DNA from 4 places in the Tardiphaga sp. P4_G1 genome. Region 1 is predicted to be linked to each of the others. Evidence: riboswitches for the same ligand, from Rfam matches in the RefSeq annotation. Region 1 holds a riboswitch; each other region holds the start of a gene.
The links. Region 1 has a riboswitch for cobalamin ahead of metE (5-methyltetrahydropteroyltriglutamate--homocysteine S-methyltransferase). Riboswitches for the same ligand answer to the same signal wherever they lie in the genome.

Region 1 (7,201 bases):
ATTTTCGTGACCCAAAGACGCATGTCGCGTGTTCGGTACCAGATAGAGCAAGATCAGGATTTCAGCGCCCCGCCCATAACAGGCTGGTATGTTGCTGGTTCCGCGCGCGGAACAATAAAAGTTGTCGTTAGGCTATCCCGGTTCCGATCGCAGAAATACATCAATCTATCTTTGCTAGATCGAGAGTGTTTCTAACCTGTGCTGCGTGAGGCATTTCCATGATTACCGTCGGACAGCCGCCTGAACAGATGACCTTTCAGCTTGGTCTGCGGCGCCGTGGGATCAGCGATCGGCTGGTGCTGCGCGCAATGGAGGATATTCCGCGTGATCGCTTCGTCGAGCCGAACGATCGCGCCCATGCCTGGCGGGATACGGCCTTGGCCATTGCCTGCGGTCAGACCATCAGCCAGCCCTTCGTGGTAGCCTATATGACCGAACAGCTGCAATTGAATGCTGGTCACCGTGTGCTCGAGGTCGGCACGGGATCGGGCTACCAGGCCGCGATCCTGTCAAAGCTCGTCCGCGACGTGCTCAGCATTGAGCGCTATCGCACGCTGGCCGATGCCGCCCGGACCCGGTTGGAGGCACTTGGCCTCCACAATATCGAGGTCATGCTCGGCGATGGCCTCAATCCGGCTGCCAATTTGGGATCGTTTGACCGGATCGTCGTGACCGCCGCTGTGGAGGAGGTGCCCGCGGCGCTGACCGACCGACTTGAGGAGGACGGTATTCTGATTGCGCCGGTTGGTCCTCACAATGGCGTCCAGACCCTAGTCCGGATCCGCAAAACCGGGGATGGATTGGAGCGAAAGGAGCTGGTGGACGTGCGTTTTGTGCCAGCGCTGCCGGGCATCGCGCGCGAACTCTGAAAAAAGTTCGTGAACGACTGTCACGTGTTGGTCGCAAGGTTAAAGGCTTGGTAACGGAGACGGTGTTTACTCAATTCAGTTGTTTGTTGCGTATGAGTGAGTAACCAATGTCCAGCGTTGTCGAGTTGCTTTACTCGCGTCGCGCTCCGCAGGTCGCGGTGCTGGCGCTGATGTCTATCGGTTTTGCGGGCTGCAGCGCCGACATGCAGACACGCCTATCTCAGAATCCAAGTTTTGACTCGGGGCAGTCCCGTGGCTTTGGCTGGCAGGGCGAAACCACCGGCTCTGTGCCGCAGCGGGCACCACGTGCGCCGGTCGAGCGCCAGGAACTGCCGCAGTATCAGCGTCCGGCCTATAATCCGCAGCCGCAGTATCAATCCCAGCCTTTGCCGCCGCCGATCTCGGCGCCGCAGTCCTATCCGACAGCCCGTCCGGTTGCGTCGGCTGCTCCCGTCAGCGGGGGCGGCAACGGTATGTATACGCCGCCGCCCGCACGCGCGCCGATCGAAACCACCGGCTCCACGGCGCCGCGCTCGGTTGCAGCGACCAACGGCCTTGCCCGTGATGGCGGCACCTCGATCATCGTCGGCACCAGCGACACGCTCGACGGTCTGGCGAAGCGCTACAACGTCTCGTCGGCCGCGATCCTGCAGGCCAATGGCTACAAGGGTCCGCGCGCGCTGTCGCCCGGCCAGTCGCTGATCATTCCGCGCCAGGGCGCTGCGGCAACTCCGGCCGTTGCCGCTGCTGCGAGCAAACCTGCCGTCGGCGCATCGACCATGCATTTCGTCAATCGCGGCGATACGCTGATGAGCATCTCGCGCCGGAACAACGTGCCGGTCGCCGAACTCGCGCGCGCCAATGGTCTGGCGCCGACTGCCCAATTGAAGCTTGGCTCCAAGATCACGGTACCCGGCGCGCGTACGGCCAATGCAGCTCCTGTAGCAGCGCCGCTCGCTGCGCCCGTCGCAGCCGTGACGGCCGCTCCGGCTGGCGCGGTCACGTCCGCTGCCGTGGCCCGTGTTGCGTCTGCCGAGCCCGCACAGAAGGCCCGTCTGGCAAGTGCCACGACGACGCCTGAAGAAACCGCGCCGGAATCGCCGACTAAAGCCGCTGACGCAACCGGCGCTTTGCCGACGTTCCGTTGGCCGGTGCGCGGCCGCGTGGTCACAGGCTACGGCGCCAAGACCAATGGCAAGTCCAACGACGGCATCAACGTCGCCGTGCCGGAAGGCACGCCGATCAAGGCTGCCGAAGATGGCGTCGTTGCCTATTCCGGCAACGAGCTGAAGGGTTACGGCAATCTGGTCCTCGTTCGTCACTCCAACGGCTACGTCACCGCATATGCCCATGCGAGTGAGCTGATGGTGAAGCGTGGCGAGACCATCAAGCGCGGTCAGGTGATCGGCAAGTCCGGCCAGTCCGGTGAGGTTACTTCGCCGCAGCTTCACTTCGAGATCCGCAAGGGCTCGTCGCCGGTCGATCCGCTGCAGTTCCTCAACGGGGCGTAAGCGCAATCCACGAAGTGTAGTTCGCATTTAAGCAAGCCCGGCCTCGTGCCGGGCTTGATACGTTTGATCCCGGGGCTGCGGCCCACTCCAGCTCCGGAATCTTCGACGCGCTGCTGCGAGTGGGCAGCTTGCGCACGCAAGCTCGGTTGACTGCCGCGCGATGTTGCCCATATGTGAACATGTCGTGGTTCTTCGGGAAGGTTTGCCCGAAGCTAAGAGGGAAGCCGGTGAGGCGTTAAGCCAAGGCCGGAGCTGCCCCCGCAACTGTAAGCGGTGAGCCGCTGTCCATTAAAGTCACTGAGACCTGCAAAGGTTTTGGGAAGGCCGGACAGCAGCATTGACCCGCGAGCCAGGAGACCTGCCTCGACAACATAAACGTCCTCGGGCGGGGTGTCCCGGTGGTGCGGTTGCGATTCCGCGACTGCCGTCGTGGAATCCAGACGTGTCACTTTGGCCTTTTGCCCCCAATCATTGGGGTTAAGCCATGTCTACTGTGTCAAAGTCTACTTCTTCCAAGTCTTCTGCCAAATCTACGTCCTCGCTTCCTGTTGCTACATTGGGAACGTCACGGATCGGTCCGCGGCGTGAGCTCAAGATGGCGCTGGAAAGCTATTGGTCCGGTGCAATCGACGAGAATGCGCTGATCGATGTCGGCGTCGGGCTGCGTGCCGCAAATTGGGCGCGTCAGAAGTCGCTCGGGATCACGGTCATGCCGTCGAACGACTTCTCATTCTACGATCAGGTACTCGATACCAGCGTCATGGTAGGCGCCATTCCGAAGGTCTATGGCTGGAAGGGAGGAGACGTTTCCTTCGCGACCTATTTTGCCATGGCACGTGGATCACAAGGCGCCGCGCATGACGAGGCCTGTACACACGGCTCTCATGCGCATGACACGTCGCAAGGCGTACCAGCACAGGAGATGACCAAGTGGTTTGATACCAACTACCACTTCATGGTGCCTGAACTGGCGCAGGATCAGACCTTCAGTGTCGCATCGCGCAAGCCGATCAAGGAGTACGAGGAGGCGAGATCGCTGGGTTATCAGACACGACCTGTGCTAGTCGGGCCTGTGACCTATCTGAAGTTGGCCAAGAGCGCGGATGCGTCATTCGATCCGGTGACACTGCTCGACAGATTGCTGCCCGTCTATGTTGAGGTGCTCGGGGAATTGGCCGATAGCGGCGCCGAGTGGGTGCAACTGGATGAGCCATGTCTGGTGCTCGATCTCGACGCGCCGGCCCGGCAGGCGCTGCAAAAGACATATGCGGCTTTTGCCGAAGCGGTTCCGCAACTCAGGATCATGCTGAACACCTATTTTGGTGAGCTGGGCGACAACCTCGATCTGGCCCTGTCGCTTCCCGTCGCCGGGCTTCATCTCGATCTGGTCCGCGCGCAGGACCAGTTCGATGAAGTCGCTGCGAAGGCGCGGAAGGACATGATCCTCTCGCTGGGCGTGATCGATGGCCGCAATATCTGGCGGTCCGATTTGTCCAGTCTGCTCGATAGTCTGGAACCCATGGTCGATCTCCTGGGGAGGGATCGCGTTGAGCTCGCGCCGTCCTGTTCGCTGCTACATGTGCCGATCGATCTCAGCCTTGAGACTGATCTCGATCCGGACGTCAAAAGCTGGCTGGCTTTTTCGATCCAGAAGATGGAAGAGCTGGCCGCACTTGGAGCAGCGCTGGCTGGCAGCCGCGCTGATGTCGCTGCAACGCTTGCCGCGTCGGACGCCGCGGCGGCTGCGCGACTGGCATCGTCGAAGATCCACGATCTTGCGGTCGCCAAACGCGTCGCCTCTGTGGACGCGACAATGCGTCGTCGGGGCAGTGACTTTGCCACGCGCGCTGCCGAACAGCATCGACGCTTCAAGCTGCCGGCATTCCCGACAACGACCATCGGCTCGTTTCCGCAGACCGCGGAAGTGAGAAACGCACGCGGGGCCCATGTCAGGGGCACACTCAGCGATGCCGCCTACAAGACGTTCCTGCAGAACCAGACGGCGAGGGCGGTGCGCTGGCAGGAGAATATCGGTCTCGATGTGTTGGTGCACGGCGAGTTCGAGCGCAACGACATGGTGCAGTATTTTGGTGAGCAGCTTTCCGGCTTCACCTTCACCAAGCATGGCTGGGTGCAATCCTATGGCTCCCGCTGCGTGCGGCCACCTGTGCTGTTCGGCGACGTGTCCCGGCCGCATCCGATGACCGTCGAATGGTGGCAGTACTCACAGTCGCTCACCGAACGTCCGATGAAGGCCATGCTGACAGGGCCTGTCACGATCCTGAACTGGTCGTTCGTGCGTGACGACATCCCCCGCGAAGTCGCCTGTCGCCAGATCGCGCTCGCGATACGCGATGAGGTGCTCGATCTGGAAAAGGCTGGGGCCGGTATGATCCAGATCGACGAAGCGGCACTCCGCGAAGGGCTTCCGCTGCGCAAATCGGAATGGAAATCCTATCTCGATTGGGCCGTGGAGAGCTTCCGTATCTGTTCGTCGGGTGTGCGTGACGACACGCAGATCCATACGCATATGTGCTACTCGGAGTTCAACGACATCATCGACGCTATCGGTGCCATGGACGCCGACGTGATCTCCATCGAAACGTCACGGTCGAAGATGGAACTGCTCGATGCGTTCAGGACCTACAAGTATCCAAACGAGATAGGTCCCGGGGTCTATGACATCCACTCGCCGCGGGTGCCTGAAACGCGCGATATGGTCGATCTGCTCAAGCTTGCACGGCAGCGGCTGGCGGACTCCCAGCTCTGGATCAATCCCGATTGTGGACTGAAAACCCGCAAATGGGAGGAGGTGCGGCCTGCGCTCGTGAATATGGTCGCGGCGGCACGTGAGTTGCGAAGTCTCGCCTAGGGCGAGTCGAATGCCGCCCCGTTGTCATGACGGGGCGGCATTTGCCTTTACTTTGTGGCCAGCTTCACGCCCAGGCGTCCTGCGAGTTCTTGTACGAACTGCCAAGCCACGCGACCTGATCGCGAGCCGCGGGTGGTCGACCATTCCAGCGCGTCGCGTTCCAGTTCGGCGGCGTCGGTCTTGAGGCCATAGTGGCTGCAATAGCCGCGCACCATGTCGAGATATTCGTCCTGGCTGCATTTGTGGAAGCCGAGCCAGAGGCCGAAACGATCCGACAGCGACACCTTCTCCTCGACGGCTTCGCCGGGATTGATCGCGGTCGAGCGTTCATTCTCGATCATCTCGCGCGCTAGAAGATGGCGGCGGTTCGAGGTCGCATAGAGGATCACGTTGTCCGGCCGGCCTTCGATGCCGCCTTCCAATACGGCTTTCAGCGACTTGTAGGACGCGTCGTTGCCGTCGAAAGAAAGATCATCGCAGAACACGATGAAATAGAAATCCGAGGCGCGGATCTGTTCCATCAGGGCGGGCAGACTTTCAATATCCTCGCGATGGATCTCGACCAGCTTGAGACGCCCGGCGACGGACTTGCTGGCATTGACCGAGGCATGGGCGGCCTTGACCAGTGACGACTTGCCCATGCCGCGCGCGCCCCAAAGCAGCGCATTGTTGGCCGGCAGCCCGTTGGCGAAGCGCCTTGTGTTCTCGATCAGGGTGTCGACCTGCTGGTTGATGCCCTGCAGCAGGCCGATATCGACCCTCGAGACCTTCGGCACCGGCGCAAGGCGGCCGTCGGGATGCCAGATAAAGGCCTCGGCGCTGCCCAGAGAATCAGCGTTGGACAACTTCGGCGCCGCGGCAGCCATGCCGGCGGCAATGGCCTCAAGGGCGAGCGCGATCCGCTCATCGATCTGGGGGGCGGCGGCTGGTCGCGGACGTTTTGCCGCGGTCGTGCGGACGGTCTTGGACGTGCGGGTCGCAGGGGCCTTTTTGGCAGGGCGGCGGCTTGTTTTATTGGGCTTTTTTGACATTTTTGACTTTCCTCGGCGCGCACCCATATCGAGCCCGGAACACATCCGCAAGCGGTACAAATCGCAGACAAATCAGAGGGTTTACCGGCGTTGCAATTGGGACGCCGGCCGCTATAGTCCGCGCGAATTTACCCAAACCGGCCGAACGCCGACGCGTCGCCGGTTATTCCCCAGCGTTCACGAGGACTTCCGATGTTCATTACCCCTGCGTTTGCCCAGGCTGCAGCCGGCGGCGACACCAACAGCATGCTGATGTCGCTGCTGCCTTTCGCGCTGATATTCGTGATCATGTATTTCCTGATCCTGCGTCCGCAGCAGAAGAAGGTGAAGGACCACGCCGAGATGGTGAAGAACATCCGTCGTGGCGACACCATCGTCACCTCGGGCGGTCTCGTCGGCAAGGTCACCAAGGTGGTCGATGACGAGCAGGTCGAGTTCGAACTCGCCGAAGGCGTTCGCGTACGTCAGCTCCGCACGATGATCTCGGGCGTGCGCACCAAGGGTGAGCCCGCCAAGGAGAAGGCGGACAAGGCTGATGCCAAGGACGACGCGGCCGCGAGCTGATGCGTTTGCGCGTCGCCATTTCAAGAATCTGACGGATCATCTCGATGTTGTATTTCACGCGGTGGAAGGCGCTGGCGGTCATTCTGACGGCGCTCGTGGTCTGCCTGTGCGCGGTTCCGAATTTCTTCCCCGAAGCCACCGTGAAAACCTGGCCGAAATGGGCGCAGCGCCATCTGGTGCTGGGCCTAGACTTGCAGGGCGGGTCGCACATCCTGCTCGAAGTCGATGCCAATTCGGTCAAGAAGGACAAGCTCGATCAGGTGCGCGACGACGTCCGCCGCACGCTGCGTGATGCCAAGATCGTCTATACCGGCCTTGGCGTTCGTGGCGACAATGTCGAAGTCCGCATCACGA
Region 2 (7,201 bases), on a different contig from region 1:
GGCCACAAGCGTCGGCGCGACACCAACTCATGGTTCGAGACGGCACTGCGCGCCTCCTCACCATGAGGGGCGGAGTGAAGGCATCGCACCAAACAAAAATGCCCGGCTTTCGCCGGGCATTTCGTAACCAGTCAAAGAATGCTCTCGCTTACGCGATCACTTCCTTGGTCTTTTCGGCGCGCTTGCGGTCGTTGGCATCGAGATGCTTCTTGCGCAGGCGGATTGACTTCGGGGTGATCTCGACCAGCTCGTCGCTCTCGATATAGGCCAGCGCCTTTTCAAGGGTCATGCGGATCGGCGGCGTCAGACGCACCGCTTCGTCCTTCGACGTGGTGCGGATGTTGGAGAGCTGCTTGCCCTTGAGAACGTTGAGTTCGAGATCGTTCTCGCGGGTGTGCTCGCCGATGATCATGCCCTTGTAGACCTTCCAGCCCGGCTCGATCATCATCGGGCCGCGATCTTCCAGCTTGAACATGGCGTAGGCCACCGCTTCGCCCTGGTCGTTGGAGATCAGCACGCCATTACGGCGGCCGGCGATCTCGCCCTTGTAGGGCAGGTAGTCGTGGAACAGGCGGTTCATGATCGCGGTACCCTTGGTATCGGTCATGAGTTCGCCCTGATAGCCGATCAGGCCGCGGGTCGGCGCGTAGAACACCAGACGCAGACGGTTGCCGCCCGACGGACGCATCTCGATCATCTCGGCCTTGCGTTCGCTCATCTTCTGAACGACCACGCCGGAGAATTCCTCATCCACGTCGATGACGACTTCCTCGACCGGCTCCAGCGTGTTGCCGTTTTCGTCCTTGGTGAGAACCACGCGCGGACGCGACACCGACAGTTCGAAGCCTTCGCGGCGCATGTTCTCGATCAGGATCGCGAGCTGCAATTCGCCGCGGCCCGACACTTCCATCGCGTCACGATCGGCGGATTCGACGACCTTGAGCGCGACATTGCCTTCGGCTTCGCGCAGCAGGCGGTCGCGGATCAGGCGGCTGGTGACCTTGTCGCCTTCGGTGCCGGCGAGCGGCGAGTTGTTGACGATGAAGGACATCGACACGGTCGGCGGATCGATCGGCTGCGCCTGGATCGGAATTTCAACCGACGGATCGCAGAAGGTATCGGCGACAGTGCCCTTCGGCAGGCCGGCGATGGCAACGATGTCGCCAGCTTCGGCGAGTTCCACCGGCTGGCGCTCGAGACCGCGGAAGGCCAGGATCTTGGTGATACGGCCGGTTTCGACGACCTTGCCGTCGCGCGACAGCACCTTGACGGCCTGGTTCGGCTTCACCGAACCGGCCGAGATGCGACCGGTGATGATGCGACCGAGATAGGGGTTGGCTTCCAGGATGGTTCCGAGCATGCGGAACGCACCTTCTTCAACCACCGGCGGCGCGACATGCTTGATGACGAGATCGAACAGCGGCTTCATGCCGACATCATGCGACGCATCCGGGCTGTCGGCCATCCAGCCGTTGCGGCCCGATCCGTACAGAATCGGGAAATCGAGCTGGTCGTCGGTGGCGTCGAGCGCTGCGAACAGGTCGAACACTTCGTTGACGACTTCGGTGATGCGGGCGTCCTGACGGTCGACCTTGTTGATCGCGACGATCGGCTTGAGGCCGAGCTTCAGCGCCTTGCCGACCACGAACTTGGTCTGCGGCATCGGGCCTTCAGCAGCGTCGACGAGCACGATCACGCCATCGACCATCGACAGGATGCGTTCGACTTCGCCGCCGAAGTCAGCGTGGCCCGGGGTGTCGACGATGTTGATCTGGACTTCATCCCACAGCACCGAGGTGCACTTGGCGAGAATGGTGATGCCGCGCTCTTTTTCGATGTCGTTCGAATCCATCGCGCGTTCCTGGACGCGCTGATTGTCGCGATACGTGCCCGACTGCTGCAGCAGCTTGTCCACGAGAGTGGTTTTGCCGTGGTCAACGTGGGCGATGATAGCAATGTTGCGAAGGTTCATAGGTCTTCTTCTGGTTACGGTCTGGGTGCCCTTGAGCGGGTTCAACAAGACATGCTCGACAACAAAAGGCTTATGCCTTGCGCTCGAGCGCGTTCGATAACTGCCTCGTCTGAAAACGCGCTGGGGCAATCCCTCCAAAAGCAAACCCGGCCAGAAGGGGCCGGGTACTCGGACGCGTTGCGGCGCAATATAGGGGGAAATCGCCGAAAAACAATGCGAATCTGCCAAATGGTTAGCCCAATTTCGGGTCCAGAACCGTGGCCCAAAGGGCCATATCGGCCCGATCCCGCAAGGTAACGGTCATTTGGCCGCTTTGGCCGTCGATTTTGACGTGACCGAAGAACTGCATGCCGGCCGACGGGGGCAAATTCTGCTTATCGGGCCCCGGCGCCTTCACGAAACGGACCTCGGGACCGAAGGTATTGTCGAGCGCCGCCGGCCCGAAAGTTCCGGCGTGAAACGGGCCCGAAACGAACTCCCAGAACGGCTCGAAATCCTGAAACTGCGCCTTTTCCGGATTGTAGTAATGCGCCGCCGTGTAATGCACGTCGGCGGTCAGCCAGACCGTGTTGTGGATACCGGCCGATTTGATGAAGCGCAGGATATCGGCAATTTCCAGCTCGCGGCCCCGCACTGGCCCGTCGCCCTGCGCAATGGCCTCAGACCCGGTTTTGTCGGCAGCGTTGTCATAGACGACGAGGCCGATCGGCATGTCGGAGGCGATGACCTTCCAGGTCGCCTTCGAGGCCATCAAGGCGCGCTTCAGCCAGGCCATCTGCTCCGGGCCGATGAAATACGCATCCGGACCATAGCTCTCCTGCAGGTTCGGGCCGTTGGGGCCGCGATAGCTGCGCTCGTCCAGCATGAAGACGTCGAGATGCGGGCCGTAATTGAGCGTGCGATAGACGCGGCCGGGTTCGGTCGGATTGACCGAGATCGGATACATCTCGTGAAAGGCACGGGCACCGCGCGCCGCCAGGAGCGTGATGTCGCGCTCCTTGTAAGACGACGGCAACTGCTTCGAGAGCGACCAGTTGTTGGTGACCTCGTGATCGTCCCACTGGCCGAAGATCGGGACCTGCGCATTGAAGGCGCGGACATTGTCGTCCAGCAGATTGTATTTGTGCGCAGCGCGGAATTCGTCGAGCGTCTCGGCGACCTTCGCCTTTTCCGGCACCGTGATGGTGTTTTTCCAGATCCTGCCGTCCGGCAGTTTCGTTTCAGGCAGGATCGGGCCGTCGGCGTAGATGGTATCGCCGGAATGGATCAGGAAATCCGGATTGTGCTTGCGCATGGTGGCGAAGGTGACCATGCCGCCGTCCTCGGCATTGATGCCCCAGCCCTGCCCGGCGACATCGCCGCCCCAAACAAAGGACACATCGCGGCGATCCGCTGGCGCCGTGCGGAAGCGACCGACGACGGGCTCGCCGACGATCTCGGTATGCGAGAGATCGCGGAATTTGACGCGGTAGAAGATGTCCTGTCCCGCGGGCAGATTGTCGAGCAGCAGCTTCGCCGTGAAATCGCTCTCGGGCAGCGCCGTGATAACCGGCAACATGCGCGCATTACTGAAGGATTCGGTCGTGGCGACTTCCACCATCATTTGCGCTGGTCTATCCGCACGCGACCAGATCATGCCGCTGCTCGTCCCGACATCGCCGGACTGCACGCCATGCGACACGACCGGACGATCCGCCGCGCGGCTGAGGTAAGGCATCGCCAGGAAGCTTGCGCCTGCTGCGGCTGAGTGCGCGAGGAAGCGACGACGGGATAAACGTAGTGCCATGGCGAACTCCTGATCCTGGCTCTGGCACCAGTGGCTCTAGGCAGATCGCTTGACGCTGCGATGACAGGTGATGCGCAATATCAACACCCGCCAAAGCAAGCTGCGAATGATTGGCAGCTTGATTGACACATTTGGAAATTTCACCTTAACGTGAACGCGACGGTTCCCTTCGGGGATCAAAAGGGAATGCGGTGAGGGGGATCCCCCGATTCCGCGGCTGCCCCCGCAACTGTAAGCGGCGAGCCTGCGCCAAGAGCCACTGGGTGTTCACCTGGGAAGGCGGCGACAGGCAGTGACCCGCGAGCCAGGAGACCTGCCGCCAGTCGTGGTCACACGCGAGCACATTGGGCGGGGTGTCCTGGTGGAAGTCACACTGCCTGTTTGAAAGCGGCGGGGCGACTTGGTTTGCGGTGACGTGCCACGTAACCGCGAGTCCTGTTCATGACCTCCGTTTCTCCCGTTGCATCGAAGCGACATACTCCCTTTCTTTATTCTGTTGCTCTCTCCTGCTTGTTGTGTCCGAGCGAAAGCTGGTCGCAAACCTCACAGTCGAGCCAGACGCTCGATCCTGTTGTCGTTCAGCCGTCAGCGACACCTCAACGCGCACGCCGCGCCACGAACGGCAATGCATCGCGCGCTGCGCGCTCGCGGCAACAGCGCAATGTCGCTGCCAATACCGGCGCGCCGGTTGCCACGCCGACAGGCGCTGTCTTCGCAGCGCCGACGCTCAACCTCACAGGCACTGCATCCACCGGCAGCCGCCTCGGCCTCACGCGCCTGCAGACGCCGGCCAGCGTCGAAGTGATCTCGGCAGAAACCATGGCCGAACGCGGCCAGCAGAACGTGCTCGACGCGGTGACGCAGAACGCCACCGGCATCACCGCCATCGGAGATCCGGGCAATGGCGGCGTCGCCTACAGCACCCGCGGCTTCTCCGGCACGGATTCGGTGAAGATACTGCTCGATGGCACGCGGCTCTATGTCGGCGCGGGCACCGTGAACTTTCCGTTCGACACCTGGTCCACCGAGCGTATCGAGGTGCTGCGCGGTCCGGCCTCCGTGATGTTCGGCGAAGGCGCGGTCGGCGGCGCGATCAACATCATCTCGAAGATGCCATCATGGATTCCGCGCAATCAGGCCGAGATATCGCTCGACAGCAACATGGAACGCCGCATCGCCGTGGACAGCGGCGGCCCGATCAACAAGGACGTCGCCTATCGCATCACAGCCACCGGCAACATGTCGGACGGCTGGGTCGACCGCGGCAACAGCTCGAACATAGCGCTGCATGCTGCCGTGCAGGTCAAGCAGACCGAAGACGTGGTCTGGACGATCTCGACCGACTACGGCGATCGCCAGCCGATGCGCTATTTCGGCACGCCGTTGATCAACGGCCAGTTCGATCCGGCGCTGCGCTTCAAGAACTACAATGTAGGCGACAGCACCATCCGCTGGCAGGATAGCTGGAATCAGGTGAAGACCGAGTGGCAAGTGGCCGACGGCATCTCGATCCGCAACACGTTGTACTACCTGTACAGCAAGCGGCACTGGAAAGAGCTCGAAAATTATGCGTTCAATCCGGCCACCGGCCTGATCGACCGCAGCACCTATCTGGAAATCTTCCACGACCAGCAACAGATCGGCGACCGCTTCGACGCCACGTTCAAGGGCCATGTACTCGGGATGGCCAACGAATTCGTCGCCGGCTTCGACGTCAACCGCATCGACTTCAAGCGCTCGACCAACTCGCCCTATGGTGGATCGTCGTCGGTCGACGCCATCAATTTCAATCCTGGCCTGTACTTCAGTCCCGATCCGCTTACGTCGGACTTCTCCAGCGTGACCAACCAGTACGCGGTGTTCGCCGAGAACCGGTTGTCGGTCACCGAGCAACTGTCCTTAATCGCCGGCGTTCGCCAGGACCAACCGACCGTCGAGCGGACCGACGTTCGCAATGCCGCCAACAGCTACAGCCGGGACTATTCTTCGACCAGTTGGCGCGCCGGTGTGGTCTACACACCGATCAAGGATCTGGCCTTTTACGGCCAGTATTCGGTCGCAGCCGATCCTGTGGGCGGCCTAATCACGGCGAGCAACGCCAACGCCAAATTCGATCTGGCCACCGGCAAACAGGTGGAGATCGGCGTCAAGCAGTCGTTCTGGGGCGGCCGTGGCGAGTGGACGCTGGCGGGCTATCAGATCGTCAAGAACAACCTGCTGACGCCGGACCGAACCGACCCGACACTGACACGGGTCGTGCAGGTGGGCCAGCAGTCTTCGCGTGGCATCGAGGCCTCGATCGGCGTCTCGCTCGATTATGGCTGGCGCGTCGACGCCAACACCGCGTTCGTGCGCGCGAAATATGACGATTTCATCCAGAACGTGGGCGGCATCGCTGTGAACTACGCCGGCAATGTGCCGTTCAACGTGCCGCAGAACGTCACCAACGTCTGGGCAACCTGGGCCTTTGCGGCGAACTGGTCGGCCAATGCCGGCTTCCAGATCGTCGGCAAAACGTATGCAGACAATGCAAACACGCTGGAGATGCCGAGTTACACACTGGTCAATGCCGGCCTGCAGTGGAAGCCGGACGTCAACACCACAGTGTCGCTGCGCGTCTACAACCTGTTCGACAAGATCTACGCGACGTCGAGCTACAGCGACAATCAGTGGATGCTCGGCATGCCGCGCACCGCCCAGCTCGCCGTCAACGTGAAATTCTGAGCTTGTCGCGCAAGCTGACACGCACACTCCGGCGGTGGCTGTATATCGGCCACCGCTGGATCGGCATCGTCACCTGCCTCTTCTTCGCGATGTGGTTCATCTCCGGCGTGGTGATGATGTATGTCGCGTTTCCCGGCCTCTCCGATAAAGAGCGGCTGGCGGCATTGCCCGATATCGTCTGGGAGAAAGTGGCGCTCTCTCCCGACGAGGCGATGAAGGCTGCCGGTGCCACGCGCTATCCGCGCGAATTGCGATTGAGCATGATCGCCGATGAGCCGGTGTATCGGTTGACTGGCTGGGACGGCAAACGGCAGGCGATCTCCGCCGCCGATGGCCGCGCCATCACCGAGATCAACGAACAGCAGGCGCTCGCGGTTGCGCAGCATCATCCTGCCAGCAAATCGCCTCAGCTCGAAGAGACCGTCGATCGCGATCAGTGGAGTGTCACCGCACGCTACGATCCGCTGCGACCATTGTATCTGATCACACTCGGCGACGATGCCGGCACCAAGCTTTACGTCTCCTCGCGCTCCGGCGAGATCGCACTCGATACCAACCGCACCGAACGCGTCTGGAACTGGCTCGGCTCGATCCCGCACTGGATCTATCCGACCGTGCTGCGCAAGGACGGCCCGCTGTGGCGGCTCGTGGTGCTTTGGATCTCCGGCATCTGTTTGATCGTCGGCGTTACCGGAATCTGGATCGGCATTCTGCGCGTG
Region 3 (7,201 bases), on a different contig from region 1:
TGGACAACAGCAATGATCTTGAGGATCGACAGGGGAGAGGCGACGTCCACCGCAGAGAGGTTGAACGAAATCCGGACATGCTCCGGCCATGTCGCTGCACCTTCAAGGGCCTTGCGCAGCAGCAACGGTGTCAACTGGCCGATCATGCCTGAGCGCTCGGCGGCGACAATGAAGCTCATCGGTGGAACATTGCCGAGCTCCGGGCTCTTCCAGCGCGCCAGGGCTTCGAAGCTCGCGGGCTGTTGTGTTTCTGCGTCGATGATCGGCTGGTAGGCGATCCACAATTCCCGTTCGAGGTCGGCACTGGCCAGGGCCCGACTCACAGAGGAGGCCTCGCGGATATCGGCTTCGTGTTCTGCTGAAAACCGGACGGCCTTGCCACGCTTGTGCTGCTTGGCAAAGAACAACGCGTAATCGGCGCGCTCGAACAAATCCTGCGCGGTCCTGGCTGTGTCCGGAAATTCCGCATATCCGATCGAGCAGCTGATGCTAACTGTAATGTCATCAATCTCGAACGGGATGTCGAACAGGTTCTCGATGCTCTCTTCCGCCTCAACAATTGCATCCGGGTCGAGCAATTGGTCGCTGAACATGACGAATTCGTCGCCGCCCAGTCTGCCCAGAAACACGTGAGGGGCGAGATGCGCGCGCAGTCTGTCTGCGACTTCGACCAGCAAGCGATCACCCGTGTGGTGCCCATGGATGTCGTTGATCGGCTTGAAGCCATCAAGATCCAGGATGCCGAGCAGCAGGCCGCCGCTACTGTGCTCAGTGTTGACAATGCCGCGCTCAAGCTCGGCAAAGAAGTTCCGGCGATTGGGGAGACCGGTGAGGCTGTCGATATTCGAATTCCGAAAATTCTTGTCGCTCAGCACCTGCAGTTCAGCCTGCTTGATACGCAGCGCCTTCTCCGAGTTCACTCGCTTCTCGAAATCGGAGTAATTGCCGAGCAGCATAAAGAGAACGGCCCCGATGACCACGACGAAGTTGAAGGCGATGGAGACGAAGACGACATTGTCGCTGGAGCCGAAAAAGAACGCGAAAGGCACGACAACCAGCGCCATCACGATCAACGCTGCCGCGCGCAGATGCATGAGGCAGAAGCCGCAGCCGATCGATGTGACGGCCATAAAGAACGCAACGTGGCTTTTGCTATAGGCGTCGCCATAGGGAAACAGGCTGAGGCTCCAGGCAGTGAACGCGACGCCGAGAATGCCTGCAAAGATGATCGAGCCGGTGAGCTTCTCTACGGCCTGGTTGAGCGACAGCGTGGTGTTCCGCGCTCTCAACCAGCTCAGTATCCGGATCACACAGATTGCATCGAATGCAGCAGGGAGATAGACGGTAAGCAGATGTGGCGCAGTACCATAAAAGGTGATTGCAAGTGCCGTCGTGTTGACGACCACCAGCGCATACATCATCGGCACCTGACGGGTGAAGGCAGCGAGTTTCGCTTCCACCAGTTCGGGGTTTTCGCGCGGCACCCGGAAGATCGTTCCGATTTGTGATGCCGCCATTTCGAAGTAGTTCAGCATCGTACCGTCCTGGACTCTGCACTGGTAAGTTAGATACCTATCGCAACTTCTTTAAGATTGGCCTGCCTCGGTTGTCTAAAGTTCGAGCGAGTAACCGATTGTTCTGATTAGTGTATTTTCTTCTGTTTGCGATGGTGCAGGTGCGAAAAGGTCGGGGTGGTATTAAGAAACCGACCTTGCATCAGCGACATCGCAGCGGCATGAGGTTGAAGAAGGTCCATTCGCCGTGGGTGAGAGGAAGGACATGACGACAGCGAGCAGGGTGTTCGAATGGATCTATGTGAGCTCGCTCGGAGGACTTGCTGCTGTGGCAGACTCGCTGCCGTCCTTCGATCTGCTGACCCTTCTGTCGCCCGCCGCGAGCGAGCGCGACTGGAGCGGGTTGGCGCGTGAGCGGCATGTGGAGCTAACCTTTCACGATATCGTCGAAGCAACGCCGGACCTGATCGCGCCCGATGCCGAAGTCGTGGATGCCATTCTTCAATTCGGCCGCGGCAGCATCGCTGATCGCCCGATGCTGATTCACTGCTGGGCCGGTATCAGCCGTTCCAGCGCTGCGGCTTACGCCATCGCCTGCGATCGCAATCCTGGCTACGAGGCGGTGATCGCCGATGAACTACGCAAACGTTCGCCTTATGTGACGCCGAACAAATTGATGGTGCAATTGGCCGACGAACAGCTTGGCCGCGACGGCCGCATGGTCGAAGCCATCGCACGCATCGGCCGCGGTGCGGACGCTTTTGAAGGTGAGGCTTATCGATTGCCGTTGAACTGGCCTATTTGATCAGGGCTGCGACGCCGAGCAGAAAACCGATCTCGAAGAGTTGCTCGACGGCACCGAGCACGTCGCCGGTGTAACCACCGATCAGTCGACGCGACCAGAGTGCGAGCAATGCGGCGAGCGCTGCGCCGAGCAGAAGACCCGCAAAAAGCGATGCGACCGAGACGAGCGCAAGCGGGATTGCTGCAAGCACAACCACACCAAGTGCAAACAACGATTCCTCAAATCGTACGGGCGCCTCGGCGTAAGTAACCTTCATCGCACTGGTATCGCCGCTATAGGGCAGGCGGTTCATCACGAAGGCCGGCATGGCGCGTGCTGCGGCATGAAGAGCAAAGAGCGCTGCCGCGCCTGCCCAGACAGGTAATGTTGCCAGTGCCGCGATACGCAGTGCCACGCCGAGGCCGAGTGCCAGCGCCCCGTAAGTGCCGATGCGGCTGTCCTTCATGATCGCAAGGCGCTTCTCGACGGTCCAGCCCCCGCCGAAACTGTCGGCTGTGTCGGCGAGGCCGTCTTCATGCAGCGCGCTGGTCAGGGCGATGCTTGTCGTGATCGCCAGCAGGGCAGAAATCAGCGGTGACCAGAATTCGCCGGCAACGAGAAACACGATTGCGGATGCAGCGCCGATGCCGGCGCCGACCACCGGAAAATACTTCATTGCACGCGCAAGCCAGTCAGGCCCTTGCGCGTCGACAGTTGCCGGTACCGGCAGCACCGTCAGGAAACGGATCGCATTCAAAAGATGCGGATCCAGCCTCATCTAGATCTTTCCGGCCAGCACGTCGTCGAGGCTCGCAACGTCGGTCAGCATGCGCGCGGCGGCGCGGACCAACGGCACCGCAAGCAGCGCGCCGGTGCCTTCACCGAGCCGCAAGCCGAGATCGAGTAGCGGCTTGGCATCGAGCGCGTTCAGCACGATGTCATGGCCGCGTTCGGCCGAGCGGTGTGCGAAGACGCAGTAGTCGCGTGCAGCCGGGCACAGACGAACGGCGAGCAGTGCCGCGGCGCTGGAGATGAAGCCGTCGATGATCACCGGCCGCCGTTGCGAAGCTGCGCCGAGGATCGCTCCGGCCATGCCCGCGATTTCCAGTCCGCCTAATTGGGCCAGCACATCCAGTGGCGCAGTTGCGTCGCTGCGCGCTGCCGCCTTCGTGATCGCCGCGCGCTTGCGCGCCATGCCGGCATCATCCTGCCCGGCGCCAACGCCGATACAATCATTCAGGGGTGCCGGTGCGAGTCGATGAACCACCAGTGCCGAGGAGGCCGTGTTGCCAATTCCCATCTCGCCGAGCGCGATGATGTCTGCGCCGGCCTTGATCTCACCGACGGCGATTCTGAAGCCGCGCGTCAGCGCATCGGCCGCGTGCTCTGCCGTCATCGCTGGCTCGCGCGCGGCATTCGCCGTACCCATGCGGACCTTGGCGTCGATCAGCTTCGGATGGACAGGCAGTTCCGCAGCGACGCCGATGTCGATCACGCGCACACCGATGTCATTGGCCGCGGCGAAAGCATTGGCCGTGGCGCGGCCGGCCAGATAGGTCATCACCATCGCGACCGTGACCGCCGACGGATATTGCGACACGCCTTCGGCTACGAGTCCGTGATCCCCCGCGAAGACCAGCAGCACGGCATTGTCACCGCGGGGCTCGCCCGGATGCCGGATCATGCCGAGTTGCAATGCCAGCTCCTCGATTCGTCCGAGCGATCCCAGCGGCTTGGCCTTGCCGTCGATGGCGGCGCGGATTCCTGCCGCGATCTGCGGGTCAACAGGCGCAATGGCGGGCGGCTGCCACAAGGGCTGGGAATAGGCGGACATAGGGTTCCTTTTCGCGGCCTAACTGACGCAAGACGACCTGCAAGGTCAACAGGTCCGGGCGACAGTCCGTCGGCGCGGTTGACCCCGGCGCACCTGGCAGATAGCGTCTTTTACGATGGTCCTTCCGCGTGGAAGGTGAATAGGGAAGCCGGTTTGAGGCCGGCGCTGCCCCCGCAACTGTAAGCGACGAGCCCGCGCCGGTGCCACTGGGAATTCTTCAGAATTCTTGGGAAGGCGGCAACAGGCTGTGACTCGCAAGCCAGGAGACCTGCCATCACGAACTGTGCTTTGGAGGCGTCGTCGGGGCGGGGTGCACCGGACGGGAGCGAACCGACGGCCATGCTGTCGGCGCGATCCAACAAAGCTCGTAGGCCCGCGAGGGCATGAACTGAGCATGTGATGGATCACGACAGCGCCGATATCTCTGGCGAGCAAATTTCGGTCGAACCGCCGCGCCCTGTGCCGGCTGGTCCCGTTGTCGTGAGTGTGTGCATCAGCTGCAAGGCCGCCGAAACCGGCACGATCGTTGGGCCGGACATGTTCGATGCGGTGAAGGCCGCGCTCGGCGATGGCGATGCCGCCGTGATGGTGCGTCCGGTGCAGTGTCTCAGCGTCTGCAAGCGGCCAGCAACCGTCGCGGTGACGAGCCCTGATGGCTACACGTTCCTGTTCGGCGATCTGCAGACCGATAGCGGCAGCGCGGCGCTGGTGTCTTTCGTGGAGTCCTATCAGAAGGCCGACTACGGCCTGGTGCCATGGCGCGAGCGCGCCGAGGTGCTGCGCAAGGGCATGGTCGCGCGCGTGCCGCCGATGCGTTGGTCGCCTGAAGATGGGCGTGCGCCGAAATGACCGCGGTCTCCACCACGTTGGTGCTGGGCGGTGCGCGGTCCGGCAAGTCAACTTTCGCCGAGAGGCTGGTCGATGGCATCGGCCTGACCAAAGTCTATCTTGCGACTGCGACGGCCGGTGATGACGAGATGCATGCCCGCATCGCGCAGCATCGCAAGCAGCGCGGCGAAGGCTGGATCACCGTGGAAGAGCCGCTCGCGCTTGTCGATGCCCTGACGCGCGAGGCCACGGTCGGACGCGTCGTGCTGGTGGATTGCCTGACACTGTGGCTGTCGAACCTGATGTTGGCCGAGCGCGATCCAGAGATTGAAGCGAAGCGCCTCGTGCGTTTTCTCGATGTCTCGCGCTATCCGATCGTGTTCGTGTCCAACGAAGTCGGCCTCGGTCTCGTGCCGGAGACACCGCTCGGACGCGCTTTTCGCGATGCGCAGGGCCGCCTCAACCAGATCATCGCGGCCGCCGTGCCGAATGTTGCTTTCATCGCAGCCGGACTTCCGCTCTGGCTCAAGCGTTCCCAGGAGAATTGAATGTCCCGCGTTCCCGTCACCGTCCTCACCGGATTTCTCGGCGCCGGCAAGACCACGCTGCTGCGCTCGCTGCTGACCCAGGCCGATGGCCGCCGCATCGCCGTGATCGTCAATGAGTTCGGCGATGCCGGTTTCGATGGCGGTCTGGTCGAGGAATGCGCGGCAAAGGCCTGTGCGCCCGGCGATATCGTCGAGCTTACCAATGGCTGCATCTGCTGCACCGTCGCCGACGACTTCGTGCCGACCATGGATAAGCTGCTGTCGCGCGAGCGTCCACTCGATGCCATCGTCATCGAGACCTCCGGCCTCGCGCTGCCGCAGCCGCTGTTGAAGGCCTTTGCCTGGCCGGCGGTGAAGACTCGCGCCACTGTCGATGGCGTCGTCACTGTCGTCGACGCACTGGCGCTCTCTGAAGGCCGTGTCACGCTGGACGAAGACGCTGTTGCCGAACAGCGCGCCAGGGACGAAGGCATCGAACACGACGACCCCATCGAGGAAGTGTTCGAGGACCAGCTCGCTTGCGCTGATCTAGTGGTTTTGTCGAAGAGCGATCTCGTCGCTCCGGAAAAACTCGCCGAGATCGAAGCCAAGCTGAAAGCCGTGTTGCGCCCCGGTGTCAGCATCGTGCGCTCGAAGGGCGATCTCGCGCCATCGGTGCTGATCGGCCTCAATGCCGCCGCCGAGGACGACATGGCCGCTCGTGTCGGCCATCACGGCGAGGAAGAAGAACACGACCATGACGATTTCGACAGCATCGTCGTCAAACCCACCGCTGCTGCGAGCATCGACGCGATGCGTGCGCGCATCAGCGACGCGCTTGGCCTCGATGGCGTGCTGCGCGTGAAGGGTCATGCACGCATTACGGACAAGCCCGCGCCGATCGTGGTGCAGGCCGTCGGCGCTCGCGTTGAACTCGCCTTCGCCCGGCCGGACGTGATGCAGGCCGAGCATCTGGTGGTCATCGGCCTCAAGGGATTCGACGGCGACGCCGTGCGAAAGGCACTCGCCGGGTAACGCAGGTTCACCCGCATGCATCTGAAGCTCGATACCTCCGGCAGCATTGACGACGGCGACGTCGCCCGCGATCTCGGGCAGGACACCGCCGATATCGTCGTGCTGTCGGCGGCTGACAGCGATCTGGCGGCGTTCAATGCGGCGCATGCGACACTGCCGGGCGATTTCCCCAGCGTGCGGTTCACCAACATGCTGGCGCTCGGTCATCCCGCGTCGGTCGATCTCTATGTCGAGCGCACGCTGGCTGAGGCGAAGATCGTGGTGCTGCGCATGCTCGGCGGCATCAGCTATTGGCCCCATGGTGTGGAGAGTCTGCGCAGCGACGCGCTGAGCCGCGGTAGCAAGTTCGCCTGCCTGCCCGGCGAGATGGATTGGAATGCCGAACTGGCCGCCCGCGGCACGGTCAGCAGCGACGAAACCCATGCGTTGTGGCGCTATTGCAGCGAGGGCGGCGTCGACAACGCGCAGCTGGCACTGCGCTATGCCGCGCATCTGATCGGTCACGGAGAGCAACCTCCCGCCGCGCGGCCGATGCCGTCGGCCGGGTTCTGGCCGAGTGAACCGACACCAGATGATCGGCCCAATGCCATCGTGATCTTCTATCGTGCGCTGGTCGCAGGTGGGGACACCGCCGCGATCGATGCGGTACGTCTGTCTTTGAGCGCGCGGGGTCTCAATG
Region 4 (7,201 bases), on a different contig from region 1:
GTGCCGTGGTTCGTGTCGCTGCTCGTGTCATGGCTGCCGTTCATCGCGCTGATCGGCGTGTGGATCTTCCTGTCGCGCCAGATGCAGGGCGGCGCCGGCAAGGCGATGGGCTTCGGAAAGTCGCGCGCCAAGATGCTGACGGAGGCCCACGGCCGCGTCACCTTCGAGGACGTCGCCGGCGTCGACGAAGCCAAGCAGGATCTGCAGGAAATCGTCGAATTCCTGCGCGACCCCGGCAAGTATCAGCGCCTCGGCGGACGTATCCCGCGCGGCGTGCTGCTGGTCGGCCCCCCCGGCACCGGTAAGACGCTGATCGCGCGTGCTGTCGCGGGCGAAGCCAATGTGCCGTTCTTCACCATTTCGGGTTCGGATTTCGTCGAAATGTTCGTCGGCGTCGGTGCCAGCCGCGTCCGCGACATGTTCGAGCAGGCCAAGAAGAATGCGCCTTGCATCATCTTCATCGACGAAATCGACGCCGTCGGTCGTCATCGTGGCGCCGGTCTCGGCGGCGGCAATGACGAGCGCGAACAGACCCTCAACCAGTTGCTGGTCGAGATGGACGGCTTCGAAGCCAATGAAGGCGTGATCCTGATCGCCGCCACCAACCGTCCTGACGTGCTGGATCCCGCGCTGCTGCGTCCGGGCCGTTTCGACCGTCAGGTCGTGGTACCGAATCCGGACGTCGTCGGTCGCGAGCAGATCCTCAAGGTCCATGTCCGCAAGGTGCCGCTGGCGCCGGATATCAACCTCAAGACCATTGCCCGCGGCACGCCCGGTTTCTCCGGCGCGGACCTGATGAACCTCGTCAACGAGGCCGCCCTGACCGCCGCGCGCCGTAACAAGCGCATGGTGACGCAGAGCGAGTTCGAAGAGGCCAAGGATAAGGTGATGATGGGCGCCGAGCGCAAGTCGCTGGTGATGTCCGAGGAAGAGAAGATGCTGACGGCCTATCACGAGGGCGGCCACGCCATCGTCGGCCTCAACGTCGTCGCCACCGACCCGATCCACAAGGCGACTATCATTCCGCGCGGCCGTGCGCTCGGCATGGTCATGCAGCTGCCGGAACGCGACAAGATGTCGATGTCCCTGGAGCAGATGACCTCGCGCCTCGCCATCATGATGGGTGGCCGCGTTGCTGAAGAATTGATCTTCGGCCGCAACAAGGTCACCTCGGGTGCGTCCTCCGATATCGAGCAGGCCACGCGGCTGGCTCGCATGATGGTGACGCGCTGGGGCCTGTCGGAAGAACTCGGTACGGTGTCGTATGGCGAGAACAACGACGAAGTCTTCCTCGGCATGCAGATGAACCGCACCCAGGCGGTCTCGGAATCCACGGCGCAGAAGATCGACTCCGAAGTGAAGCGTCTGGTCGCCGAAGGCTATGACGAAGCGACCAAGATCCTCACCGAGAAGCGCGATGACCTCGAAACGCTGGCCAAGGGCTTGCTCGAATTCGAAACCCTCTCGGGCGACGAGATCACGGATTTGCTGAACGGCAAGAAGCCGAACCGCGAGTCGGTGCTGGAGCCGTCGGGTCCGCGCACTTCGGCTGTGCCGCCCGCTGGCAAGCCGCGCCCGCGTCCGGACGGTGGCCTGGAGCCGCAGCCGCAGGCGTAAAGTCGTTCACACGCAAATATGCAAAACGCGGCCGAAAGGCCGCGTTTTTTGTTATCTGTAGCTCAAATGGAGCGAGGCTCGATCTGGGGACCACGTCCCACTTAAACCTTCCTCAAACTTCCCTCGGCACTGTCGCCCGGCGCCCTTGATGCGCATTGGGGACCCTATGCCAGCGCCGCTCACCATGACTTCGACACCCGAGCGTGGCCCAATTCCGCCGGCGCTGCTGATTGTCTGCATCATCCTGGCGATGTTGCATCTCGCCTTCTTCCCGACCTTCTACGGTCGCGGCTGGATCTATGAAGACGGCCTCGGCTCGCCCACCGATTTCGTCAATGTGTGGTCTGCCGGGCGATTGGTGCTCGATGGTCATCCGGCGTGGGCTTATGACTGGGACATCCAGAAAAAGGTCCAGATTGCGGTTCTCGGTCAGAGCTATCCCGGCAATTTCGCCTGGCATTATCCGCCGCCGTTCCTGTTCATCGCGGCACTGCTCGCAAAGCTGCCTTATGCTGTAGCTTTTGCCGGCTGGGCTGCGGTCAGCTTCGTGCCGTATCTGGCGGCGATGCGTGCGATCGTCGGTCGTCCCTTCGGCCTTTTATTGGCTGCGGCTTTTCCGGTGGTGATGACCAACGGCCTTGTCGGGCAGAATGGATTTCTGACCGCGGCGCTGATCGGCGGCATGCTGGTGCTGCTGCCGACGCGGCCGATCCTGTCGGGAATCTGTCTGGGTCTGCTCAGCTACAAGCCGCAATATGGTTTCCTGTTTCCGCTGATGCTGATCGCAGCGTCGCAATGGAAGGCGTTTGTCAGCGCAGGCATCACCACCGTGCTGCTGGCCGCGGTGTCGTGGCTCGCTTTCGGCACCGAGAGTTGGCAGGCCTTTATTCATTGGATGCCGATGTTCTCGCAGGCCTTCCTCACCGAAGGCCGCGCGCCATGGGGCAAGATGCAGAGCATCTTCGCACTGGTGCGCTATTTTGACGGCAGCGAGCCGCTGGCCTGGACGTTTCAGTGGATCATGATTGGTGCCGTCGTAGCGGTGCTGGTGCCGTTTTGGCGCAGCAGCGTGCGCTATGAATTGAAAGCCGCTGCACTGGCGGTCGGCGCCTTGCTCACGACGCCCTACCTTTTCCTGTACGACGTGATGGTGCTTGCGATTGCCATCGGCTTCATCGCCCGTATCGGTCTCGCCGAAGGCTTTCGCCGTCACGAACTGCCGGTGCTCGGCCTCGCAGCTGTGCTCCTGATTTCCTATCCATTCTTCGGCGCTCCCACGGGCTTTGGCGCAACGCTGCTGGTGGCAGCGTTGATCGCCATGCGCGTCCGGGAGTCTATTCGCTCCACGCCGAGTTCAGGATGATGCTGCAGAAATTCCCGCGTTTGTAGGTGGGGTCGCGGAGGTCGAGCACGTCAGCCTTCACGTTGCCAAAGGTCGTGTCCGGCTTGTGGATCGTCCCCGCAGCGAACGCATCGATGATCCCGTTCTTGAAGTCATGGCCACGCGGATAGCACGTGCACACTTCGTGGCGCTGGTGTTCGGTGAAGGCCTCATACTCCAGACCCAAGACGTCCATCTCGACGCCTGCGGTCACCAGCGCGACGACAGGCCGTTTGTGCTTGGGAATGCCCGGTGTCGTGTGAAGCGCGATGGCGTCCCAGACATCGTCGATGTCGCGCTCATCGATACTGTGGCTGCGCAGAAAGTCCGCGGCAGCATTCGCGCCATCGACTTCGAAACGTTCATCCTTGCTCGCATAGGGCGCCTGCAGGCCCAGGTCGTGAAACATCGCGCCGACATAAAGTAACTCGGAATCGACCTTGAGACCCTTGCGCTGCCCGGCGAGCGCGCCGAACAGGAAAACGCGATTGGAGTGATGATACAGAAGATCGCTTTCGGTATCGCGCACCAGCTGATCGACCTGGCGGGCGAGGGCGCTGTCAGGGACTTTGATGCCGGCAATGGTCTTGCTCATGAGATGCTCCTTGCGGGGGTGTTGTGATGCATCCGTTGTCGCCGGCGGGCGGTGTCCTCGCAATCGCGCCGCGCCCTGCAAAGCTGCCATTCGCCCGTGATTTCCTGCCGCAAGACGACTATCTATTCAGAATGACTTGGGCCTGTCCTCGCCGTCGGAATGAAGCATCACCATGAAGACCGTTGCTCTTGCGATCTTTCCGGGCGTCCAGTCGCTGGACGTAGCCGGTCCGCTTGATGTGTTCATGGAGGCCAATGGCTTCGTTGCACCGGGCGACGGCTACGACATTACACTTGTCGCTGCAGACTGCGCGCCGCTGCGTGCATCGAACGGCCTGCGGATATCTGCCGATCTGGCGTTCAGTGATGCGAACAAACCCTGGGATCTGGTTCTGGTGGCCGGCGGGCCTGGGCTGCCGACGGCAGAGGCGGATCCGCAGCTTACAGAGTGGCTGGCCAATGCGGCGCTCCATGCGGAGCGTTATGGCTCGGTCTGCACCGGGGCATTCGCGCTCGGCCATGCAGGCTTGCTTGACGACAAGACGGTGACGACGCACTGGCAGAACGCGCCGCTATTGGCGCTGCGTTTTCCCAAAGCGCATGTGGAGTTCGATCGCATCTACAGTCGTGACGGTGCGCTGGTGACGTCAGCCGGCGTCACCGCAGGCATCGATCTGGGTCTCGCGCTGGTCCAGGAAGATCATGGCGCGGACGTTGCGTTGGCTGTGGCCAAGCGTCTGGTCGTGGTGGCGCAGCGCCAGGGTGGCCAGTCGCAATTCAGTCCGTATCTGGTACCGCCGGCCGAGCCGGACTCGCCGATCGCGCGAGTCCATGCCCATGTGATGGCGCATCTGCGTGACGCACACAGCGTGGATGAACTGGCCGATGTGGCGGGCATGAGCGCGCGCACCTTCGCGCGGACATTCAAGCAGGAAACAAAGATGACGCCGGCAGATTTTGTCGAGGGCGCCCGGATCGACACGGCGCGTAACCGTCTCGAAGGCAGCGATCTGCCGCTCAAGGTGGTGGCTTATGAATCCGGTTTCACCACCGCCGAACATATGCGTCAGGTCTTCGTGCGACGCCTGGGCCTGACGCCCAGCCACTATCGGGCCAGCTTTCGCGCGGTCTGATTCTGCTCAGGCGAGCTGCAGCGAAGAAATCGGATCACTCGCAGGAAAGCTGTCCATCAGCGCTTCGTTCAGCATCTCGTCGAGGCGGCGCCGGGCGATCTGATCCGTCGTCTCGAACGCCGTGACCGCGCCTGCGTGCCCCACGAAAGCGTTGAAGTTGATCCTTTCAGTGGTCGTCATCAGGTCGCGCATCGCATCCTCCATCGGTTGATCACGATGTTCTGCGCTTCGCGGTGCTCGGCGGCAACGAATCGCATCGTGCAGAAACCGTCAACGACCCCGCGGTTTCCGCCACGCAAGCGGTTGTCCACTGAACCAACAGCCCTACCGAATTTGTTGCGTTCGGCTCCAATGCCCGCTTGACACTACACCGCGGGTCACACCAAATGTAGATGTCACGGTCCGCCCTGTCGCAAGACTTGGTGGCTAAGAGGGAAGCCGGTAAAGACGTTGTTTTTCGTCATATTCCGGCGCTGCCCCCGCAACTGTAAGCAGTGAGTCTGTTTCGATTGAAGTCACTGATGCGCAAGCATCGGGAAGGCTGAAACAGACATTGACCTGCGAGCCAGGAGACCTGCCGCGACACCAGAACGTCCATGGGCGGGGTGTCCCAGCGGTCGCTTGCAGGCAATGCCGGCGGATCTCCGCCGTGTATTTTGCAGCGTCCTTTCGGCCCCAGCCCCCATTGCTTGATGCATCACACGGGGTCTTGCCGATGCCTACTTCATCTTCTGTTTTGTCCAACGGACGCGATGCGGCTCATGCGCCGCTGATTCAACTGTCGCCGGAAACGCTCGCTGCGCCTGCGCGCGAACCCTCGATGCAGATCATCCGACGCAACGGCACGGTGTCGCCGTTCGATGCGGGCAAGATTTCCGTGGCCATGACCAAGGCTTTCCTCGCGGTCGAGGGCCACACGGCAGCGGCGTCGCGCCGCGTGCATGAGGCGGTAGAACAGCTGACCGGCGAAGTCGCGGCGGCGCTGACGCGCCGCGTCGGTGAAGGCCGCACCTTCCATATCGAGGACGTCCAGGATCAGGTCGAGCTGGCGCTGATGCGCAGCGAGCACCACAAGGTCGCCCGCGCCTATGTGCTGTACCGCGAGGAGCGCGCTCGCACCCGCGCCGAGGAACTGGCAGCCAAGCCGGCGCTCGTCTCCACGGCACCGGTGCTGCATGTCACGCTCGCCAACGGCACCCGCGCCCCGCTCGATTCGGCGCGTCTCGCGCTGATCGTCAACGAGGCCTGCGCCGGCCTTGATGGCGTCGATGCCGCCCCGGTGCTCGAGGAAACCCGACGCAATCTCTATGACGGCATCACGCTGGATGAGCTGGCACTGGCCGGCATCATGGCCGCGCGCACGTTGGTGGAGCAGGAGCCGAACTACACCTTTGTCAGCGCCCGCCTGCTCCTCGACAAACTGCGTACCGAAGTCCTGTCCTTTGTCGGGGGCACGCCGACCCACGCGTCGCAGGCCGACATGACCACGCGTTACGCCGAATATTTCGGCGCCTATATCAAGACCGGCATTGCGGCCGAGCTGCTCGATCCCGAACTCGCGCGCTTCGATCTCAAGCGAATCGCTGCCGCGCTGAAGCCGGAAGGGGACCTTCAGTTCCAGTTCCTGGGATTGCAGACGCTCTATGACCGCTACTTCCTGCATGTGCAGGGCAATCGCATCGAACTGCCGCAGGCCTTCTTCATGCGCGTTGCCATGGGCCTCGCGCTGCGCGAGATCGACCGCGAAGCCCGCGCCATCGAATTCTACAATCTGTTGTCGTCGTTCGACTTCATGGCCTCGACGCCGACGTTGTTCAATTCGGGTACGCAGCGGCCGCAGCTGTCGTCGTGCTTCCTCACCACGGTGGCCGACGATCTCGACGGCATCTTCAAGTCGGTGAAGGACAATGCACTGCTGGCGAAATATTCCGGTGGTCTCGGCAATGACTGGACTCGCGTGCGCGGTCTCGGCGCGCATATCAAGGGCACCAATGGCGAGAGCCAGGGCGTTGTGCCGTTCCTGAAGGTTGCCAACGATACGGCCATCGCCGTCAATCAGGGCGGCAAGCGCAAGGGCGCGGTCTGCGCTTACTTGGAAACCTGGCACATCGACATCGAGGAGTTTCTCGATCTCCGCAAGAACACCGGCGACGATCGCCGCCGCACGCACGATATGAACACCGCCAACTGGGTGCCGGATCTGTTCATGCAGCGCGTCGAGGCCGATGGCGAATGGACGCTGTTCTCGCCGGACGAGACGCCTGAGCTGCACGATCTCTATGGCAAGCCGTTTGCCGAACGATACGCGGTCTATGAGGAAAAGGCCGCGCGCGGCGAGATCCGCGTGTTCAAGAAGGTGCGGGCCACCGATCTGTGGCGTCGCATGCTGACCATGGTGTTCGAGACCGGCCATCCCTGGATCACCTTCAAGGATCCCTGCAACCTGCGTTCGCCGCAGCAGCATGCCGGCGTCATC

Region 2: another riboswitch for cobalamin. It lies ahead of AC1DUY_RS19150 (TonB-dependent receptor); the one in region 1 lies ahead of metE (5-methyltetrahydropteroyltriglutamate--homocysteine S-methyltransferase).
Region 3: another riboswitch for cobalamin. It lies ahead of AC1DUY_RS12940 (DUF1636 family protein); the one in region 1 lies ahead of metE (5-methyltetrahydropteroyltriglutamate--homocysteine S-methyltransferase).
Region 4: another riboswitch for cobalamin. It lies ahead of AC1DUY_RS20775 (ribonucleoside-diphosphate reductase subunit alpha); the one in region 1 lies ahead of metE (5-methyltetrahydropteroyltriglutamate--homocysteine S-methyltransferase).

The regions. Positions count from the first base shown of each region.
Region 1 covers NZ_JBFUJU010000001.1:605,473-612,673, reverse strand. Annotated here, with positions in the region: gene AC1DUY_RS03015 (protein-L-isoaspartate(D-aspartate) O-methyltransferase) at 219-869, shown strand; gene AC1DUY_RS03010 (peptidoglycan DD-metalloendopeptidase family protein) at 977-2,380, shown strand; cobalamin riboswitch at 2,549-2,760, shown strand; gene metE (5-methyltetrahydropteroyltriglutamate--homocysteine S-methyltransferase) at 2,865-5,252, shown strand; gene AC1DUY_RS03000 (ATP-binding protein) at 5,300-6,283, opposite strand; gene yajC (preprotein translocase subunit YajC) at 6,476-6,847, shown strand; gene secD (protein translocase subunit SecD) at 6,892-7,201, shown strand, end outside.
Region 2 covers NZ_JBFUJU010000007.1:355,313-362,513, forward strand. Annotated here, with positions in the region: gene typA (translational GTPase TypA) at 149-1,972, opposite strand; gene AC1DUY_RS19145 (alkaline phosphatase D family protein) at 2,205-3,758, opposite strand; cobalamin riboswitch at 3,904-4,093, shown strand; gene AC1DUY_RS19150 (TonB-dependent receptor) at 4,200-6,482, shown strand; gene AC1DUY_RS19155 (PepSY domain-containing protein) at 6,485-7,201, shown strand, end outside.
Region 3 covers NZ_JBFUJU010000005.1:41,131-48,331, forward strand. Annotated here, with positions in the region: gene AC1DUY_RS12920 (putative bifunctional diguanylate cyclase/phosphodiesterase) at 1-1,535, opposite strand, end outside; gene AC1DUY_RS12925 (tyrosine phosphatase family protein) at 1,780-2,319, shown strand; gene cobS (adenosylcobinamide-GDP ribazoletransferase) at 2,312-3,076, opposite strand; gene cobT (nicotinate-nucleotide--dimethylbenzimidazole phosphoribosyltransferase) at 3,077-4,132, opposite strand; cobalamin riboswitch at 4,232-4,422, shown strand; gene AC1DUY_RS12940 (DUF1636 family protein) at 4,532-4,981, shown strand; gene cobU (bifunctional adenosylcobinamide kinase/adenosylcobinamide-phosphate guanylyltransferase) at 4,978-5,508, shown strand; gene cobW (cobalamin biosynthesis protein CobW) at 5,509-6,522, shown strand; gene cobN (cobaltochelatase subunit CobN) at 6,538-7,201, shown strand, end outside.
Region 4 covers NZ_JBFUJU010000008.1:284,128-291,328, reverse strand. Annotated here, with positions in the region: gene ftsH (ATP-dependent zinc metalloprotease FtsH) at 1-1,617, shown strand, start outside; gene AC1DUY_RS20795 (glycosyltransferase family 87 protein) at 1,784-2,980, shown strand; gene AC1DUY_RS20790 (HD domain-containing protein) at 2,952-3,593, opposite strand; gene AC1DUY_RS20785 (GlxA family transcriptional regulator) at 3,760-4,725, shown strand; gene AC1DUY_RS20780 (hypothetical protein) at 4,732-4,917, opposite strand; cobalamin riboswitch at 5,107-5,321, shown strand; gene AC1DUY_RS20775 (ribonucleoside-diphosphate reductase subunit alpha) at 5,441-7,201, shown strand, end outside.